DNA from 4 places in the Blautia sp. MCC283 genome. Region 4 is predicted to be linked to each of the others. Evidence: riboswitches for the same ligand, from Rfam matches in the RefSeq annotation. Region 4 holds a riboswitch; each other region holds the start of a gene.
What was found. A riboswitch is a leader RNA that binds a small molecule or an ion and turns the genes downstream of it on or off. The one in region 4 is predicted to bind cobalamin.

Region 1 (5,355 bases), on a different contig from region 4:
TGCACGTATGAAGAAGGATAACGGGGAGCAGGGCGGCGAAGCAGAATAAGGCTTACGTCCATACCGTGATGATAACGGATAATACTGTAACGAAAAAGAGACAGGCGATCGTGCGTCTGTCTCTTTTTTTTCGGTGCGCCCGGCGACGCACGTTTATGACCGGATGTGAGCTCCGGATATTATTTGTCTTTTTTTGAGGAATCCGTATCTTTTGAGGAATTCATGTGGTCGATCATGTTTTCGATGATCATTTTTTTCATGTATACGTCGAAGCTAAGAAGACAGATAAAGGAAAACTGGTGAAGGAATTCCTTATCCTCCGGGTCGGCGTCCTCAAAAATTTCTCCGGCACTTTTGAAACGGCGCATAAGATCCTTTTCCAGGTAACGGATCTGTGACTGCTCCATACTGAAAACCTCCTGGTAGATGTAAGTCATGTCCTTTTCTGTAACGGACTTGAAGTATTTCTCGGTGATCGGTCCCAGAAGGGTCTGGATATCACTGATGGAGAGGATATTTTTAAAATAGTAGATAAAGATCAGCATCAGCAGATGCTCCCGGGAATACCGCTTTTTTTCCGGCGGGGGAAGGAGCTTGTTCTTTGCGTAATTGTTGATCATGGTCTTGGTCAGGATCTTGTCATCATCATGACGCTTGGTGGAAGCGAGATTATCTTCCATAAAGGTTGTGACCTGATCCATGTAAAGAGCAATATTGGGAATTTCATCGGGTTTTATATAATCAAGCTCAGCAATTTTTGCAAAAATGCTGTTCATCATTTCTTTTTCGTTTTCTGTCATCGCATTATCACCTCTGCTCCCTATTATATAGTTTTAAATACTACTTGTAAAGAAACTTTTTTTCAGAGAGGTGGGTTTACCGGAAAGTAAAGTCATGATAGTATATAAAGATACTGTTCATATGGAAAAAGAAATGGAGATCAAAATGAGTATACATGATGCTTTGGACACATTGAATCCTATGCAGCGGGAAGCTGCCGTACATACAGAGGGACCACTTCTGATCCTCGCAGGAGCCGGTTCCGGAAAAACAAGAGTGCTGACCCACAGGATCGCCTATTTAATGGAAGAAAAGGGTGTAAACCCATGGAATATCCTGGCGATCACCTTTACTAACAAGGCCGCCAGTGAGATGCGGGAACGTGTGAATAAAATTGCGGGAATGGGTGCGGAGAGCGTATGGGTCTCCACCTTCCATTCCGCCTGCGTGAGGATCCTGCGCAGACATATTGAGGTGCTGGGCTTTGGCAGTAATTTTACCATCTATGATGCCGACGACCAGAAAACAGTCATGAAGGAAATCTTCCGGAAGTTTGATATCAATACCAAGATCTACAAGGAACGCGCTGTTCTTGCTGAGATTTCCCATGCCAAGGATGAACTGATCACACCGGAAGAGATGGAGCTGAATGCGGGCGGCGATCCGGATGCACGGAAGATTGCCGGTATGTATAAGGAATATCAGTCTATCCTCCGGGGAAACAATGCGCTGGATTTTGATGACCTGATCGTGAAGACTGTGGAGCTTTTTCAGCATAATCCGGATATCCTGGACTATTATCAGGAACGTTTCAAATATATTATGGTGGATGAGTATCAGGATACCAATACTGCCCAGTTTAAATTTGTAAGTCTTCTTGCCGAGAAATACAAGAATCTCTGTGTGGTTGGTGATGATGATCAGTCCATCTATCGTTTTCGTGGAGCAAATATCGGGAATATCTTAGGCTTTGAGAAGGTTTTTCCTGAGGCTAAGGTGGTGCGCCTGGAACAGAATTACCGTTCTACCCAGAACATCCTCAATGCAGCCAATGAGGTGATCGTCAACAACACAGAGCGTAAGGAAAAACGCCTCTGGACAGAGAACGAAGAGGGCGATAAAGTACATTTCCGTCAGTTCAACAACGGATTTGAGGAAGCGGAGTATGTTGCAGGAGAGATCATCCAGGGGCGCCGCAACGGGAAATTCCAGTACAAGGACTGTGCAGTACTTTATCGGACCAATGCCCAGTCCCGTCTCTTTGAGGAGAAATTTCTCCTGGCAAATGTTCCTTATAAGATTGTCGGCGGCGTGAACTTTTATGCCCGCAAAGAGATTAAGGATCTGTTAAGCTATCTGAAGACCATTGACAATGCCAGTGATGATCTGGCTGTGCGCAGGATCTTAAATGTGCCAAAAAGAGGGATCGGACTCACCAGCATCGGCCGTGTCCAGGACTATGCGGATATGATGAACCTGAGCTTTTACGATGCGCTCCGCGTGGTGGAGGAAGTACCGTCCATTGGCAGGGCAGCAGGAAAGATCAATGATTTTGTATCCTTTATCCAGGGACTGAAAAGTAAGGCAGAGGCCTATACAGTCCGTGAAACCCTGGAAGAGGTCATTGAACTTACCGGTTATGTGAAGGAACTGGAGGCAGAGAAAACGGAGGAGGCTCAGGCGAGGATCGAAAATATCGACGAGCTGATCTCCAAGACAGAATCCTTCCAGGAAGCCATGGAGGAGGCCGGACAGCCGGCAACACTTTCTGCATTTCTGGAGGAGATCGCACTGGTGGCAGATATCGATTCTGTTGATCCGGATCAGGATTATGTGCTGCTGATGACTCTTCACAGTGCCAAGGGACTGGAGTTCCCAAATGTATTTATCGTGGGAATGGAGGACGGTGTTTTTCCGGGATATGCTTCCATCTGGTCCGGTGATCCGTCGGATATCGAGGAGGAGCGAAGGCTCTGTTATGTGGGGATCACCCGTGCCATGAAGGAACTGACTTTAACCTGTGCAAAACAGCGGATGATCCGTGGGGAGACTCAGTATAACCGTGTGTCACGTTTTGTAAGGGAGATTCCACGGGAGCTGGTAGATCTTGGACATACCATTCAGGAGAAAAAGCCCAGAGTAGATGATATCGTATCTCCGAAAAGCGCCTATGCCCAGATGAAAATGAATTTCCAGGCAAAGAGCACCCTGCAGAAAAAAGATTTCACAGTGAAGAAGGCGGACAGCCTGGACTATGGTGAGGGAGACACGGTCCGTCATGTGAAATTCGGAGTCGGTATCGTAAAAAATATCGCAGACGGCGGCAGAGACTACGAAGTGACGGTAGACTTTGACAAAGTCGGCGTGAAAAAAATGTTCGCCGGTTTTGCCAAGCTGAAAAAGATCTGAGAGGGATCTCTCCGGGCAGACTATTTCTGCAAAAAACTGTAAAAATCCGGCCTCAAGGTTGTAATTGGAAAACCGGTATGTTAGAATCAGTATCAGCGTAATTGAATTGCTGTGAAGTGAACAGTATCACCGGCACATATGCTGCCGGATACTGTGAGAGGGAATCGGGTAAAAAGCCTGAGCGGTTGCGGCCACTGTATACAGAAGAAGGGATTTCACATGCCATTGCAGAAACTCATGTGAGAAGGCGAAATCCCGATGTCAGAGAGATTCTGGAGAAAATTCTGATATATCATTCATGATCGGCTAAAAGATGAATGGTGTATCAGTTTTTATTTTGCGGAGTTTTTTCTGAGTCTGTAAGTCAGGAAACCTGCTTGACAGTATGTAAGTGGGAGCTTCCGTACAAAGTGTTCCGTGCAGATTTTATGAAGCCCCATCTTTTCGGTTACCCATAGGCAACAGGAGATAAAACAGGCGAAAAGAGAGGAAATGAAATGAAAAACAAGTATGTATCCACAAGAATCATGGCAATGGTAATGGCAGCGGCAATGACCGTATCAGCAACTCCGGCTGTTTATGCCGCAGAGAGAGCAGACTCCGAGACCATCAAGGAAGACAACCAGCCGGCAGCAGAAGACAGTACAGAGTCTGCAGACACCGAAGATTCTTCCGCAGAGGCAACCAAGACAGAATATCCTCTGACCATCACAACCTATGATTACGATGGAAACGAAATCGAAACCACTTATGAAAAAGCACCGGAAAAAGTCCTTGCTGTATATCAGGGAAGCATTGAGACTATGCTCGCACTTGGTCTGGAAGACCACCTGGTAGCTACCGCAGGTCTTGATAATGAAGTTCCGGAAGATCTCAAAGAAGCATTCTCAAAAACAAATTATCTTGACGAATTTACCCCATCCCTTGAAACTGTAACAATGCTGGAGCCGGACATGATCTTATCCTGGAGCTCTCTTTTCTCTGATAAGAATCTGGGAAATGTAACAGACTGGATCGACAAAGGCTGCAACACCTACTACAACACCAATACTCGTCCGGACGGCGACAGAACACTGGAAAATGAATTCACAGATATCTTAAATATCGGAAAGATCTTCGATGTACAGGACAAAGCACAGGCTATCGTTGATGATGCAAAAGCAGTGATCGACAAAACTCTTACTGCAACTGCAGATGTAAAAGACAAACCAAGCGTAATGGTATTGGAGCCTCTTGGAGATGACATCACAAACTATGGCGTAAAGAGCCTTGGCGGAGATATGGTAACACAGTTAGGCGCAACTCTTGCAAACCCGGATGCTTCCACCGTTGGAAAAGAGGATATCATCGCAGCCAACCCTGACGTGATCTTTGTGGTTTACATGCCATATGCAGGAGATGATCCGGAAACTGTTAAGAACAGCCAGCTTGCAGTGATCCAGGATGATGAGTCCCTGAAGAGCCTTGACGCAGTAAAGAACGGACGTGTTTACCCGATCATGCTCAGTGAGATGTATGCAAGTGCAACACGTACCCAGGACGGAATCGAAACTTTTGCAAAGGGATTATATCCGGACGTAAATCTTGACTGATCGGAGAAAATGCAGTGAAAGAAACAGCTTCACAGAGAAAAAAAGATAAGGTGCTCAGAACATCCATGTATGTGGCAGTTCTCATCGGACTTGCAGGATTCCTTATTTTTTCCATACTTGCAGCCATCACTTTTGGAAATGCGGATCTGTCACTGAAGGATGTATACAGCGTTATCGCTTATAAATTGTTTCATATAAAAAGTCTGTCCGCCTATGCGGAAGGCGCAGTTCATGATGTTGTGTGGCTGATCCGGCTGCCTAGAGTCCTTCTGGCTCTGGCAGTTGGAATGGCTCTTTCCGTGTGCGGCGTGGTGATGCAGGCTATCGTGCAGAACCCGCTGGCAGACCCGTATGTGCTGGGTATCTCATCTGGTGCATCTCTGGGTGCCACACTGGCCATCATGCTTGGAATCGGAAGCTTTCTTGGTGGAAACTCTGTGGGAATCACAGCTTTCATTGGCGCGATGATCACTTCTTTTGCGGTGATCGCCATTGCAAACATGGGTGGAAAGGCAACTTCCGCAAAACTGATCCTTGCGGGAATGGCGGTCAGCGCAGTCTGTTCTGCTTTTTC
Region 2 (5,355 bases), on a different contig from region 4:
TTTAAGAGCTTTGCCAAAGCCCTTGATGCGGCAACACAGTACGATTCCCGGATCACAGACGTGCTTTCTACCAAGGGAAGCCTCTGATACATAAAGGAGACTACTTATGAACAAACAGTTGATCCCATGCCTTTATCTTCAGGCAGAAAAGGCAGTAACAGGATTTGGACAGAGAAATCTTTTCGGAGATGGAAATGTAGAGACACTTGCAAAATTTTACGGCGACAATGGAGCAGATGAGCTTCTGGTGTTTGACTTTTCTTCCGCAGATGCTGAGCATGACCGTGCGATCGGAAAGATCCGGGATATCTGCCAGGCATCCGAGATCCCGGTGATCGCAGCAGGAAACATCAAACGTATGGAAGACGTAAAAAAACTGATCTATGCAGGCTGTGCCAAGGTTGTATTAAATTTTTCAAAGAAAAGTAATATTGAGCTTCTTGAGGAAGTATCCAGACGTTTTGGAAAAGAACGTATGATGATCAGTATTTCTGATCTGAAGGAATTTACAGAAAATCAGGAGCTGATCGAAACTTATGCAGACAGTGTTCTGGCTCTGGATACAGTGGAAAATGAAATCGCACAGATTTCGCAGATTTCCATTGTTCTCCACACGGACGAAAGCAGTCAGGAAAAAGTTCTGGAGCTTTTAGGGGAAACCGCCGTGTCCGGACTTTGCGGTGCTTATGTGAGCAGCCTTGAAAATGATCTGCATACATTAAAAGAGACCTGCGAAAAAGCCGGAATTCCGGTGAATACCTATAAAAGCAATATTGCATGGTCCGATTTTAAATTAAACAGTGATGGAATGGTTCCAGTTATTGTCCAGGATTACCGGACAGATGAAGTGCTGATGCTGGCCTATATGAATGAACTGGCTTTTGATACTACACTGAAACTGGGAAAAATGACATACTGGAGCCGCAGCCGGAATGAACTCTGGACAAAAGGCCTGACATCCGGACATGTACAGTATGTAAAATCCCTTACCATTGACTGTGACAATGATACGATCCTTGCCAAGGTGGATCAGGTGGGGGCTGCCTGCCATACAGGAAACCGTACCTGTTTCTTCAAACCACTGATGAAGAAAGAGTACGATGATACCAATCCACTCCACGTATTCCAGAATGTGTACGATGTGATCACAGACCGGAAAGCGAATCCGAAGGAAGGTTCCTATACCAATTATCTTTTTGATAAGGGAATTGACAAGATCCTGAAAAAAGTCGGTGAAGAATGTACAGAGATCGTCATTGCCGCCAAAAATCCGGATAAAGAAGAGATCAAGTATGAGATCTCAGATTTTCTCTATCACATGATGGTACTGATGGTGGAAAAAGGTGTCAGCTGGGAAGAGATCACCAGAGAACTGGCAAAAAGATAGAATTAAAAAAAAGACATATACAATTTTGGTTAGGCATGGTATACTTATCGGAACAAAGTGCGGAAATATAAGAAAAAGGGAAAGGGAAACAGCCAATGATCAAAATTGATGACTGGGTGATCGAAAAAGGAGAAAAAGCACAAGGTAAGATTGAGATCACAGGATGCGGCATGGCGATGCCGGCGACTGTGATCTGCGGGGTGGAAGACGGACCGACGATCCTGATCACAGCAGGAGTACACAGCGCCGAGTATGTAGGAATACAGGCGGCGATGGAACTTGCGAAAGAATTTCAGCCGGAGGAACTGAAGGGAAATGTGATCATCATTCCGCTGGTCAATGTCAGTGGATTTGAACATCGTACCATGAGTATGGTCTATGAAGATGGTAAGAATCTGAACCGTGTTTTCCCGGGAGATCCTGAGGGGACAGCTGCAGACCGCATTGCCTATACCATGGTGACGAAACTTTTTTCCATAACGGATTATTATATTGATCTGCACAGCGGAGACGGATATGAGCAGCTTCATCCATATGTTTATTATGTAGGGGTTGTAGATGAAGAGACGGCAGAGAAGTCCTTACATATGGCAAGACATATCGGTGTCAAATATGTGGTCCGCTCTACAACTGCTACAGGTGGTGCCTATAATTATGCTTCTTCTCTTGGAATTCCAAGCATTCTCATCGAGAGGGGCGGACACAGTTACTGGACCTGGGAGGAAGTGGAACAGGACAAAAGAGACGTCCGTCATCTTGTGTTTCATCTTCAGGGGAAGAAATGTCACGGACTGAAACATTACCGTCAGATGCTTCTGGAAAATGTGGTATATGAATATGCACCATATACCGGATGCTGGTATCCATCCAAAAAGCCTGGAGAGTACTTCTTTAAAGGAGAAGACCTGGGTGAACTGAGAGATTACTACGGAAACCTGCTTTATACATCCATTGCAACAGAAAATGGAGTTGTACTTTATCAGACAGCCAGCCTGAATATTATTGAGGACGGACCGATGATCGCCTATGCAGCGATCACAGAGACGCTGACCTGATATTCGCAGAGCTTTTCCACCAAAAATTGTTTTATTCAATTCCTATAGAAACGATAAGAAAACCGGATTTTACCGTTTGTTGTTCTATTTGTAAAAACAAACGCGTAAAATCCGTATTTTTTTGACAAATCGGATAAACTCAGTTGTTAAATACCTAACGGGGTATATGTACAATTCAAACAGCTTTGACAAAATTGATAAATATTCTAAAAATACAACATTTTTCTATGGACAACAGCAATAGATTTATCATATAATAAATCCGTAATTTAACAGCATTTGCTGATTTTTACATCAGTCGTTGCAAGTTCCGAGAGGATTAATAGGGAAACCGGTGTAAATCCGGTACGATCCCGTCACTGTAATGGGGAATCCTCAGATAAAATACCACTGGCCGGGTGCGTGAGAAATAGGGCCGGGAAGGTGTCTGAGGGTGAGGAGCCTGAGTCAGGAGACCTGCTTGTAATTGTTTTAAGATGATTCTTACGGAAGATAGGAAGCAAGTTTTTTTGTGTGTGCCCGTATTTCGTCACGGGCTTTTTTCGTGCGTATTTCTAAAATTCCATGCATTTTCTGCATATAAAGAATCCCATTATAGTTATTATTATCTTATATAAGTTGAAACGGCTATGCTAAAAATCACATCAAATGAGGAAAGGAGTAAAACGTGACAAAGAAACAAGTAGGAAAAAGATTTCTCCAGATTATCATTGTATTATTTGGAATCAGCTTTTTCACATTTGGACTGACCTACCTGTCACCTGGTGATCCTGCGGAGATCATGTTGACAGAGTGTGGTAATCTTCCAACACCGGAACTTCTGGAACAGACAAGACATGATCTCGGCCTTGACCAGCCATTTCTTGTGCAGTATGGTTCCTGGCTGAAAGGTGTTGTAACAGGAGATATGGGACAGTCCTATTCTTTCAAAATGCCGGTAACGGATAAACTGGTATCCTGTTTCTGGCCGACGCTGAGGATGTCGTTGCTGGCACTTCTGATGATGGTCATTATTTCCATACCGCTTGGAATACTGGCCGCTGTATATCAGAACAAATTCCCGGATTATTTTGTAAGAGGAATTACCTTTGTGGGAGTATCTGTTCCAAGCTTCTGGCTGGGCCTGATCCTTCTCAGCATCTTTGGTGTTCAGCTTCGCTGGATCAATGTTGCCGGAGGCAGTACAGATTTTAAATCCATGATCCTTCCGGCGCTGACACTTGCACTTGCCATGTCTGCAAAGTATACCAGACAGGTAAGAAGTGCAGTACTGGAGGAACTTCACCAGGATTATGTCACAGGTGCAAGAATGCGTGGGATCAAGGAAAGCGTCATTCTCTGGAAACACGTTCTTCCTAATGTAATGCTTCCGCTGGTAACACTGCTGGGGCTTTCCCTTGGAAGTCTTCTGGGAGGTACTGCAGTTGTAGAGATCATTTACAACTGGCCTGGAATGGGAAATATGGCAGTAAAGGCAATTTCCTGTCGTGACTATCCTCTTGTACAGGGCTATGTACTCTGGATCGCGATCCTGTACATGTGCATCAACCTGCTTGTGGATCTGTCCTATACTTATCTCGATCCAAGACTTAAGGAGGATAGATAATTGAAAAAGGTATTACGAACATTCAAAGAAAATAAACAGTTCACTCTTTTCTTTATTCTGGGTCTCGTGGTGATCGGTGTTGCGATCTTTGCACCGCAGCTTTCTCCATATGATCCGTTGGATGCAGTTATGACCGAATCACTGCAGGAGCCAAGCTCCGCTCATCCGTTCGGAACGGATAAGCTTGGACGAGATCTTCTTTCCCGTGTTATCTTCGGAACAAGAACCTCTCTGATCATGACCTTATGTCTGGTTGCGGTGATCTTTGTGATCGGTACATTTTTAGGAGTTATCGCCGGATATTTCGGTGGTGTTGTGGATGCAGTGATCATGCGTATCGCGGATATGATGATCTCATTCCCCGGCCTTGTTCTGGCCATTGCCATTGCCGGTATGCTCGGACCGAATCTGGTCAATGCCGTTATCTCCATTGCGGCTGTAAGCTGGACAAAATATGCCCGCCTTGCAAGAAGTATGGTTTTGAAAGTCAAGAAGAGTCTTTACATAGAGGCAGCTGTGGTAAACGGAACAAAGACCTGGAAAATTCTTCTTGTACACGTTCTTCCCAACATGGTAACCCAGATGGTGGTAACTGCAGCGGCAGATATCGGAACCATGATGCTGGAACTGGCTTCCCTTTCATTCCTGGGATTTGGTGCAACCGCGCCGACACCGGAATGGGGACTGATGCTGAATGAAGGAAGGACCTACATGGCAAAAGCGCCATGGCTTATGATCTACCCTGGTATCGCTATCGTGATCTGTGTTGTTGTTTTCAACATGCTTGGAGACAGCATCCGTGATGTACTGGATCCGCGCCAGGATCAATAAAACAACTCTGTAACAAACCAACACCATATGATCAGTATTATTTATCTTTAGGAGGATGAAATGAGAAATAACGTAGTTAAAAAAGTGCTGGCTGCTACACTTGCATGCATGATGACTTTTTCCATGACAACAGTGGCTCAGGCAAAAGGTGACAAAAAAAGTGATAAGGAGATCACCATCGGAGTAACAAGCTTTGCAGATACACTGGAGCCGACAGAGCAGTATTTCAGCTGGGTTGTATCCCGTTATGCGATCGGTGAGTGCCTTACAAAATTCGATGAGCACGGTGAGATCGTTCCATGTCTTGCAGAAGAGTGGGATAACAGCGAAGATGGAAAAACATGGACATTCAAGATCCGTGAGGGCGTAAAATTCTCCAACGGTGATGACATGACACCGGAGATGGTAAAAGCTTCCATCGAGCGTACTGCCGAGAAGAGCGACCGAGTTCCGGAGTTCTTTGATCTTGATAACAT
Region 3 (5,355 bases), on a different contig from region 4:
ATTCAGGAGTATGTAGATGATATCTGGCACCTGGATAAGGTTATCGTAAAAGAGAACTAAAAAACATTTGATTTGACAACACCTGACTTCATTTGTATAATGAAGTCAGGTGAATAATTGAATGAAAGGAAGCTTTCAGGCGAACAGGTGAGATTCCTGTACAGGAAAATGCGTTGTCGTACAGTCGGCGGGCCGGAGCTTTTTTTAAAAAGATAGTGACTACAGAAGTCAGTTTGCGCATAAAGAACGTCTATCAGGTAACAGAAATCCCGTAAGGGACTTTTTCTGTTACCTTTTTTGTTGCCCTCGTGGCATCATGATCTTTCAATTAAAACAGCAAAAAAGAAAGCTGTCACCGAAAAATCAAAAGGAGGAAAGGTTATGAAACGCAAAAAAATTCTCAGTATTCTTCTTGCAAGTGCTATGATCGGCACTGCTCCGGCATCTGCCTGGGCCGCTGATTTCACAGACACAAATGTGGTTGACGCAGAAGAAGTAACAGAGGAAGCTACAGAGGAGGACGTTCCGGAACAGCAGGAGGATGACGCAGAAAGCATTGATCTGGAAGCAGATGACGCAGAAGATCTTTCACAGGATGAAGACGCAGCAGCTGTTTCCACACAGGAGAGCGAAGATCCGTTTTCCGCAGGAGAGGCTGTAGCAGCATTTGCAGATGGTGAGGAAAGCGGAGATCTGACACTGGCAGGAACCGGTACAGAGGCAGATCCGTACCTGGTTACATCCACAGCTGACATTCAGGCAGTTGCAGATTATGTAAACAACGGAAAAGGTACTTTTGCAAACCAGTATCTGAAATTTACAGAGGATATCACACTTCCGGAAGGATGGACTCCGATTGGAATAAAAACATCCAAATTCCAGGGAAATCTGGACGGAGACAACCATCTGCTGACAGTACCGAAAGGGGAGAAATGTCTTCTTGGTTATGTAGCAGATTCTACTCTGAAAAATCTGAATATCTATGGAGAGCAGATCGCGTCTGACGGTGTTGTCTGTAATTATGAGGTTGATTACAGTTCCAGAAACCCGATCAAGATCGACAATGTAACTTTAAAAGCAGGAACACAGACTTTGAAATCCGGATTTATCGGAGGATATGCATCCGGACAGAACCAGATCACCATCACCAACAGTACTGTAGAAAAAGGTGTTGTGATCGGATATGACAAAGCACAGTCCAATATCGGTTCCTTTGGTGGTGACTTCAACGGAACTATCGAGAACTGCGTAAGTTACGCAGATGTCTACGGAACAAAATACGTAGGCGGTATCAGCGGAAACAAAGGTCAGTCTATGGGAACCTATGCACTGAAAAACTGTAAGTTCTACGGAACCGTAACTGCAAGCGGAAATTACGCAGGTGGTATTTCCGGCGGCGGATACGGCGGAACACGGTGGGGTGAATCTTCTGCGCCGAACACACCAGGTGTAACGATTCAGGACTGCTATTCCAACGGAACGATCACAGGAAATGACTATGTAGGTGGTATCCTTGGTTCTGAGACCGGTATGGTACAGTGCTGGGACAACGGTATCCAGTATATTCAGAACAACTCCTTTGAGGGAACGGTAAGCGCAACAAACGGAACACGTGTCGGCGGTGTGATCGGTTACATCAAAGGTATTGATAAATACAACATCATCGAGAACAATGAGTATACCTGTAAAGATGTAAAAGGAATCGGAGCGATCGATTTCGTTGATACAAATTATGCAAATCCCACACCTGTGGAAGGCGTAACTTATTACAATTCAGAAAACGGAAGACCAAGTATTTCCGGTGCAACGAAAGCACAGCATAACCGTACCGATGATCCTCTCGGTGCAGATGCAGATAAGCTTACCAAACTGGTAGTGCCGAAGATCAAAGTTTCCCTTACGATCTTAGGTGACCAGGTTCACGACAGTGATAAAGATCATCAGTATCATACCTACTATGCAGGAAATCTGGAGACCTGGCTGGAGCAGAGTGAGTATACCGTTGTAGAAGGCTCTACGGCAAAAGATGTCATTGACGCAGCATTACTTGCCAACAACATGACATGCGAGAATCCATCCGGAAACTACATTGCGTCCATCACAAAAGGTGATGTTACACTTGGCGAGTTTACAAACGGAAAATACAGCGGATGGATGTATACATTAAACGGCTCTTATCCGGATCTTGGAGTTTCCGAGCAGGAAGTAAAGAACAATGACCAGATCGTTCTTCATTACACAGACTACTATCCGGAAGAAGAGAATCATGTCTGGGAGACAGCATGGACATTTGACAAAAACGCCCACTGGCATGAATGTGCAAATTCCAAAAACGAAAATTCCTGGTGCAACATCTCCAGCAATGAGAGAAAGAACGGATATGCAGCACATACCTATGACAAAGGTAAAGTAACAAAAGCAGCTACCTGTACAACAGCAGGTGTGAAAACATATACCTGTACAGTCTGCGGCGCAACAAAGACAGTAAGTATCCCGAAGACAAGACATACTTACACCTGGAAAACAACAACAAAAGCAACCGTATTCAAACCGGCAGTACAGACAAAAGTCTGCTCCAAATGCGGTTATAAAACAAAGACAACCAGACCTTACGGCAAAAAACTGACTCCAACCCTGAAACTGAACGCAACAAAGATCACTCTGAAAGTAAATCAGTCCACATCCAGAGTGAAAGTAACAGGACTTGCCAACGGTGATGCTGTAAAGGCATGGGGAACTACCAACAAAAAAATCGTAACTGTAAGCAGCAAAGGTGTGATCAAAGCCGGAAAAACAGCTGGTACAGCAAAAGTTTCCGTAACCTTAAAGAGCGGAAAGAAAGCTTATATCACAGTAACTGTTCAGAAATCTACAGTAAAAACAACAAAGATCACAGGTGTAAAATCTGCCCTTACTCTGAAAAAAGGAGCAAAGACAACCCTGAAACCGGTACGTACACCGTTCACATCCGGTGAGAAGATTACTTACACTTCTTCCAATAAGAACGTGGCAACCGTAAGCAGCACAGGTGTGATCACAGCAAAAAAAGCAGGAACAGCAGTGATCACCGTAAAGAGCGGAAGCAAAAAAGTAACATGCAAGGTAACAGTTAAATAAAGCTGTTATCCCCTGAAAAATAAAAGCGGCATTTTTTCACAGAATGAAATGTGAAAAAATGCCGCTTTTGATCATTTGATCATAAATATTCAACTTTAAAATCAAATTCCTTACAATACTCATCTACTTTGGAACCTTTATAACACCGGATGGTACAGGCACGGTTGATGATCCATGGCCCGATAAAATCGGGATCGTGTCGGATCTCCAGATATTTCATACGGTTACATCCGTGGAATACCCATTTGCCGATATAATGGATATTTGTGGGAAGACAGACATAAGTAAGATTCATACACTTAAAAAATGCGCTTTCGTCCAAAAATTCCAGGGACTGGGGAAGATGAAGTTCTTCTATGGCACAAAAATAAAAAGCCTCTTTTCCGATACGTTTCAGACCTTCCGGGAAATCCACGGAACGGAGATTTTTACAGCGGTAAAAAGCACGGTCCTCGATGAGGGTAAGTGCGGAAGACAGCTGAAGGGATTCCAGGGAGGTACACTGTGAAAAAGCTTCGGAGCGGATCCGGGAAATCTGTGAATCATGGGGAAAGATCACACATCCAAGCTTTCGGTTCTCCTGAAAGGCGGCTCTCGGGATAGAAGAAAGTGCCTGAGGAAGAATGACTTTTTTCAGGGAATTACATTGAGAAAATACGTTGGATCCCATATTTTCCACCTGGGTGGGAAGCAATACTTCTTTCAGAAGAGTGCAGCCCTGAAAGGTTCTGGCGCCGATATTTTTAAGCGTGTCCGGAAAACAGACAGAGGAGATCTTGGTCTTTTTCTGAAAAGCTTCCGACGCGATATATTCAATTGGCGCAGGGATCTTTACATTTGAGGAAAGATAGTTTCTTGCGTTGTTTTTGGAAATGACACGACTGGATCTGTAATAAGTACCTGACATAAAAAAGTCTCCTTTAACATAAAAAAAGACACCGCATCACAGGCAGATACGATGTCAAAAAAGAATTCTCCATTTATTTATCATACGTGTAATAGCCGGCAGTATTTCCAAGCAGATCTCCTGACTTATGCAGTCACGTTTATCCCCTTCTCATACGATAAAGTACAATGGTTCACGGATAAACTAAGCAAATACAGTAGCACGTCTGTTGAGGATTCTCACCTTATTCCCTTTTAATCCGGTTTTCTGCAGGAAAAAACCGGAACTTGAAAACGTCTATATTTAATATTTTTGGGTGTCTGATTATTATATCACAGAAAAAGGACAGATACAATTGTTTTCCGGGTTTTCGTTTGACAGACAAGAGGAAATAAACTATAATTTCAGTATAAAATTTCATAGAAAAGAAAGACGTGCAAACAGGTGTGATTCCTGTACATGTAAGTGCGATGCCGTACAGTCGGCGGGCGGTTTTTCTTTCATGTAAGGTAGAAGCATTGGTTTGCGCATAGGAACATCTATCAGGTAATGGAATCCCCTTGGAAAAGAGGGATTATTTTCCGTTACCTTTTTTGTTGCTTTTTTTGTGCAGAGAAAAGGAGGAAGAATGGAAAGTAAGAGGAAAAAGACGCTGTTTAATGTGATCATGGTAGTACTGATCCTGGTCATTGCCGGATGCGGAGTGATGGCAGTGGGAAATCTGAAAGGATGGTTTGATAAAGGATCGGACAGCGTTCTTATGACAAAGAACGTAAAAGGTGTGGCCAATATTCAGAGAAACGGTGTGGGCTACGGCCTGGAAAAAAATGTGGCATTGAGAGCCGGAGATATTCTTGAGACGAAGAACGGAACCACAGCGGAGCTTTCAGCCGGAGAAAACAATACACTTTCACTTAACGCAAATACGAAACTTACTGCGGAATCCGTAGAAAAAAACAATTTGAAACTTACTGCGGATCAGGGAGAGGTTTTTGCGGATCTTACGGATTCTGTGGGAAAAGCAGAGATCGCTCTTGATGAAAATACGCTTACCTTTGAGACAGGAGTCTTTTCCGTAAGCGCACAGTCCGGAAGCGGCGCTGTGTATGTATTTAAGGATGAAGTGGAACTGGCCGGAGCGGACGGAAAAACCACAACCGTAACAGCCGGCGAAAGTGCTCAGATGACAAAAAGTGAGGACGGAAGCTGGAAAGTAGAAACAAGTAAGATCTCAGCAGGAGCATTAAATGAATATATGATCCAGCAGCTGCTGGGATGCGCAGATAAAGACAGTTTATGTTTTACACCGGAGGAACTTCAGAAAGTTCTGGATGACAGAGCCGCAGAGAAGA
Region 4 (5,355 bases):
GAATAATGATCCGGAGAAAAAGATCGCGGTTTTTGAAGCCGGCCATCCTCTGGAAAAAAGAAAATGTCCTATTGACGGAAAGAAAGTAAAATCTTGTATCCACTGTAAAACATGTGCGATCATGAAAGGATTTGGCGGTGCAGGCGCTTTCTCCGATGGAAAATATAATATCACCAATCAGTTTGGCGGAACGCTGTATCAGCATATTGGCAAGGATACAGCCACAGAACTGATGGAATATGTAGATAAACTGAATCTGATGCATGGTGGAGAGGGAACCAAGCTTTATTCCACCACAAACAGTGAGATCCGTAAGCTTTGTCTTCAGAACGGCCTGCATCTTCTGGATGCATCTGTCCGCCACCTGGGAACGGATATCAACTATGTAGTACTTCAGAATCTCTATGACAAGATGAAAGCCCATGTAGATTTCTATTTTGACGCGTCCGTTGACAAAGTGGAGAAAACAGAAGACGGCTATGCAGTTGTTGTAGGTGATGAGCGTTACGAGGGAACTTACTGCATCATCTCCGCGGGACGAAGCGGAAGTAAATGGATGGAGACTGTATGTACAGATCTTAAGATCCCCACACTTTCCAACCGTGTGGATATCGGTGTCCGTGTGGAGCTTCCGGCAGAGGTGTTCAGCCGTCTGACCGATGAGCTTTACGAGAGCAAGATCGTTTACAGAACCGAGAAGTTTGAGGATATGGTCCGTACTTTCTGTATGAACCCGAGAGGTGTTGTGGTTAATGAGAACACCAATGGAATCATCACAGTAAACGGCCACAGCTATGAAGATCCTGCAAAACACACCAACAATACAAATTTTGCGCTTCTGGTATCCAAACATTTCTCAGAGCCGTTCCATGACAGCAACGGATATGGTGAGAGCATCGCAAGACTTTCCAACATGCTTGGCGGTGGTGTTATGGTACAGCGTTTCGGAGATCTGATCCGTGGAAGACGAAGCACAAAAGCACGTATTGAGGAGAGCTTCGTAACACCGACTCTTTCCGCAACACCGGGAGACTTAAGCCTTGTTATGCCGAAGCGTATCCTGGATGGAATCATCGAGATGATCTATGCTCTGGATAAGATCGCACCTGGAACAGCAGATGACGATACTCTGCTTTATGGTGTTGAGGTTAAATTCTACAACATGGAAGTTGAGATCGATGAGAATCTGGAAACCTGCCACAAAGGTCTCTTTGTTATCGGAGACTGCAGCGGTGTGACACATTCTCTTTCCCATGCATCCGCCAGCGGTATCTATGTAGCCAGATACCTTGAGCAGGAGTACTTCAGTAAATAATATGAGCGGCCCTTTTCTGCTGTCACAGTGATGGCGGAAAGGGGCTGCTTTTATGTTGTAGGAAATCACTGTACCATAAATAAAAAACATAAATCATATAAAACCATGCATAATGTGCATGAATATTGAAAGGAGTATGTTGAAAATAACTGACAGATGCAGGGGAAGCACCATGATTCGTCCGACAGCAATCTTGACAATTTTGTGATTTTGTGGTAAAAGAATAAGTAACCAGGTAAAATCGAATATGTACAAATGTTATGGCAATAAGGTTGCGTCCAGTCGGATGTGCAAAAGAGAATCCGGTGAGAATCCGGAACGATACCGTCACTGTGAACGGGGAGCTGTTTTTAAATACCACTGGGAAACCGGGAAGGGAAAGCAGTGTGGAACCAAGTCAGGAGAACTGCCTTATTGTGAGATCCAGGATTCGCGGTCTACGAATCTGTATTCTCAATAACAATACAGAACTTCTTTTTATGTGTATTGCGAGAGAATCGTGTGTGAGCAGGCGGCCGCAGAAAGCAGCCGTTTTTTTGTACATATCAGTATTCTGGAAATACATGAAAAGAGGACGATAAGAAATGAAAAGAAAAACAATGTTAGCTCTGATGCTCGCAGTTTCCATGACATGCTCTATGGGTGCAGCTACAACAGCAATGGCAGCAGATGATTCCGCTACAGAAGAGAGCGCAGATGAGAGTACTGAGGCAGCTGATACCACAGAGGCTTCTGATGAAGACCAGAAAGCAGCTGACAATGTAGCAGCTCTGATCGACAAGATCTATGTTCAGGAGAGAACTGACACAACAGATGAGGACTGCAAGGCAGCTAAAGAAGCATGGGATGCTCTGACAGACGCTCAGAAAGAACTGGTAGAGGGCGAGAACGCTGATCCGGATTACTTCGGACGTGACACAGGAGACGCTTCCAAAGACGATCCACGTAACCAGGATGAGATCGGTGAGAACGAGCTTCTGGTAGTAAGCTTTGGTACTTCCTTCAATGACAGCCGTGCAGAGGATGTCAAAGGAATCGAGGATGCTCTTGCAGAAGCTTATCCGGACTGGTCTGTAAGAAGAGCATTTACAGCACAGATCATCATCAACCATGTAGAGGCAAGAGATGATGAAGTGATCGATAACATGCAGCAGGCTCTTGACCGTGCAGTAGAGAATGGTGTTAAGAATCTGGTTGTACAGCCTACTCATCTGATGCATGGTGCTGAGTACGATGAGATGACAGAAGCGATCAATGGCTATAAAGATAAATTCGAGTCTGTAGCTATCGCAGAGCCAATGCTCGGTGAGGTTGGAGACGATGCAACCGTGATCAACGATGACAAGAAAGCCGTTGCTCAGGCAATCACAGATGAGGCTTGCAAAGAAGCCGGATTTGACAGCATGGATGCAGCAGCTGAGGCTGGCACAGCATTCGTATTCATGGGACATGGAACATCTCATACAGCTAACATTACATACGATCAGATGCAGACACAGATGGAAAACCTTGGATTCAAGAACGCATTCATCGGTACTGTAGAGGGTAAACCGGAAGATACAGCCTGCGACAAGGTTATCGAGAAGGTAAAAGAGGCAGGATACAAGAACGTTGTTCTTCGTCCGCTGATGGTTGTTGCCGGAGACCATGCAAACAACGATATGGCCGGTGATGATGAGGATTCCTGGAAGAGCCAGTTTGTAGCATCCGGAAACTTCGAGAATGTTGATACACAGATCGCAGGTCTTGGACGTATCGAGGCTGTTGAGCAGCTTTATGTAGATCATACAAAAGCAGCTATCGACTCCATCGGAAGCACAGATGAGTCCGCAGATTCTGACGCAGCAGCAGATACAGAGGCTGATTCCGCTGAGGATTCCGCAGAATAATAAATATGAAACGATCTGAGTGAGCTCAGATACCTATAAGAAATCCATGTAACTGCCCGGAAAGATCAGGAAGACTGTCTTCCGGGCAGATTGCTGTATCTATGGAAGGGAGAAGATTATTATGAAAAAACGTTATGTAAACTTAATCCTTGCAATGGTAAGTGCATCAGCTATGGCCCTTGGCTCTGTGCCTGCGATGGCTGCAACAGATTCCGCAAAAACCGAATCTGCCAAAAACGATTCCAAAGAGGATGCGGAAGCTTCCAATGAGAAAGAGGCAGATGCAGCCAAGACAGATACCCTGGAAGATGGTGTTTATACAGCAGAGTTTGACACAGACAGCAGTATGTTCCATGTAAATGAGGCCAATGACGAAAAAGGAGAGCTTACGGTCAAAGATGGCAAGATGACCATCCATGTAAGCCTGGTTTCCAAGAAGATCGTAAATCTGTTTGCAGGAACTGCAGAAGATGCACAGAAGGATGGCGCCGAGATCATTGAACCTACCACAGATACAGTAAAATACAGCGACGGTTATACAGAGGAAGTTTACGGGTTTGATATCCCGGTACCTGCCATTGATGAGGAATTTGATGTGGCACTTCTGGGAGAAAAAGGTAAATGGTATGACCATAAAGTCAGCGTCAAAGATCCTGTAAAGACAGGTGATGTGGAAGAAACAACTGATGATACAGACAAAAAAGAAGACTCCTCCGACAAGGAGACTGCAGAAAAAGCAGATGCTTCCAAAGATGAGAAAACTTCCGATGACAAGAAATATGAGGGAAAAAAGCTGGAAGATCTGAAACTGGAAGACGGAACTTACGAATTTGATGTAACCCTCACAGGCGGAACCGGAAGAGCAACGGTAGAATCCCCGGCAAAAGTAGAGATCAAGGACAAAAAAGCTACTGCAACCATCATCTGGAGCAGTCCGAATTATGATTACATGATCGTGGACGGCGAAAAATACGAGCCGGTGAACAAAGACGGAAACTCCACATTTGAGATCCCGGTGACAGTTTTTGACGCAGAGATGGAAGTGACTGCAGATACCGTAGCCATGAGTACACCTCATGAGATCGACTACACATTAAATTTTGATTCTTCAAGCATGAAAAAGGCAGAAAAATGAAAAAAATAATTTCATACATATTTCTGACATTGACGCTTGTTCTGGGCTGCGCGTTTGCCGTGCAGGCAGCGGAGACAGAACATAAGCCTGCGGATATTCCGGGCCTTACTTTCGACCACAGCATGGAACTATCCTATGCGAAGGAATTCAATGTGGATTATTACAACGATGGCTATGCGCTGATCACCATCGATCAGGAGGGACAGTTTCTTGTAGTCCCCGAGGGAAAAGAAGCTCCGGAAGGGCTGGACTCTGATATTGCGGTCTTAAAACAGCCGTTAAACAATATTTATCTGGTGGCAACCTCAGCCATGGATCTTTTCCGGGCCATTGACGGGATCGACAGTATCAAGCTTTCCGGAACCAAAGAAGACGGATGGTATATCCAGGAAGCGAAAGACGCCATGGAGCAGAAAAAGATGATCTATGCCGGCAAGTACAGTGCGCCGGATTATGAGCTGATTCTGAACGAAGGCTGTGACCTTGCCATTGAATCCACCATGATCCATCACAATCCGGAAGTCCAGGAGAAACTGGAACAGTTCGGGATCCCTGTAATGGTGGAACGTTCCAGCTATGAAAGCCATCCCCTTGGAAGAACTGAGTGGATGAAACTTTACGCAGTCCTTCTTGGAAAAGAAGATGTGGCAGAAAAAGTTTTCAAAGAGCAGACAGACAAACTGGATAACGTGCTTACAGCAGATAAAACAGATAAGACCGTAGCGTTCTTTTATATCAACTCTGTAGGCGCGGTAAATGTAAGAAAAAGCGGCGACTATGTTTCAGAGATGATCTCCCTTGCAGGTGGAAATTACGTTCCGGAAGATACGGGAGAGAGTGACAATGCCCTTTCCACCATGAACATGCAGATGGAAGAATTCTATGCCAAGGCAAAAGATGCGGATTATATCATCTACAACAGTACCATTGACGGAGAGCTTCAGACCATCGATGAACTTCTTTCCAAAAGCGAGCTCCTTGCGGATTTCAAGGCAGTGAAGAACGGAAATGTCTGG

Region 1: it holds a riboswitch for cobalamin, as region 4 does, so the genes downstream of both, GPK81_RS12990 (ABC transporter substrate-binding protein) here and GPK81_RS01105 (sirohydrochlorin cobaltochelatase) in region 4, are expected to answer to the same signal.
Region 2: it holds a riboswitch for cobalamin, as region 4 does, so the genes downstream of both, nikB (nickel ABC transporter permease) here and GPK81_RS01105 (sirohydrochlorin cobaltochelatase) in region 4, are expected to answer to the same signal.
Region 3: it holds a riboswitch for cobalamin, as region 4 does, so the genes downstream of both, GPK81_RS01415 (leucine-rich repeat domain-containing protein) here and GPK81_RS01105 (sirohydrochlorin cobaltochelatase) in region 4, are expected to answer to the same signal.

What each region holds. Positions count from the first base shown of each region.
Region 1 covers NZ_WQQB01000045.1:74,175-79,529, reverse strand. The annotation lists gene GPK81_RS13005 (YerC/YecD family TrpR-related protein) at 1-49, shown strand, start outside; gene GPK81_RS13000 (DUF1836 domain-containing protein) at 180-800, opposite strand; gene pcrA (DNA helicase PcrA) at 946-3,189, shown strand; cobalamin riboswitch at 3,291-3,580, shown strand; gene GPK81_RS12990 (ABC transporter substrate-binding protein) at 3,687-4,781, shown strand; gene GPK81_RS12985 (FecCD family ABC transporter permease) at 4,796-5,355, shown strand, end outside.
Region 2 covers NZ_WQQB01000028.1:38,758-44,112, reverse strand. The annotation lists gene hisB (imidazoleglycerol-phosphate dehydratase HisB) at 1-87, shown strand, start outside; gene hisIE (bifunctional phosphoribosyl-AMP cyclohydrolase/phosphoribosyl-ATP diphosphatase HisIE) at 107-1,387, shown strand; gene GPK81_RS09620 (M14 family metallopeptidase) at 1,483-2,442, shown strand; cobalamin riboswitch at 2,731-2,920, shown strand; gene nikB (nickel ABC transporter permease) at 3,110-4,048, shown strand; gene nikC (nickel transporter permease) at 4,049-4,879, shown strand; gene GPK81_RS09605 (ABC transporter substrate-binding protein) at 4,940-5,355, shown strand, end outside.
Region 3 covers NZ_WQQB01000005.1:8,607-13,961, reverse strand. The annotation lists gene GPK81_RS01425 (glycogen/starch/alpha-glucan phosphorylase) at 1-60, shown strand, start outside; gene GPK81_RS01420 (DUF4430 domain-containing protein) at 382-3,117, shown strand; gene GPK81_RS01415 (leucine-rich repeat domain-containing protein) at 3,197-4,024, opposite strand; cobalamin riboswitch at 4,118-4,309, opposite strand; gene GPK81_RS17815 (DUF4430 domain-containing protein) at 4,632-5,355, shown strand, end outside.
Region 4 covers NZ_WQQB01000004.1:44,437-49,791, forward strand. The annotation lists gene GPK81_RS01100 (NAD(P)/FAD-dependent oxidoreductase) at 1-1,315, shown strand, start outside; cobalamin riboswitch at 1,568-1,743, shown strand; gene GPK81_RS01105 (sirohydrochlorin cobaltochelatase) at 1,900-3,204, shown strand; gene GPK81_RS01110 (hypothetical protein) at 3,326-4,339, shown strand; gene GPK81_RS01115 (ABC transporter substrate-binding protein) at 4,336-5,355, shown strand, end outside.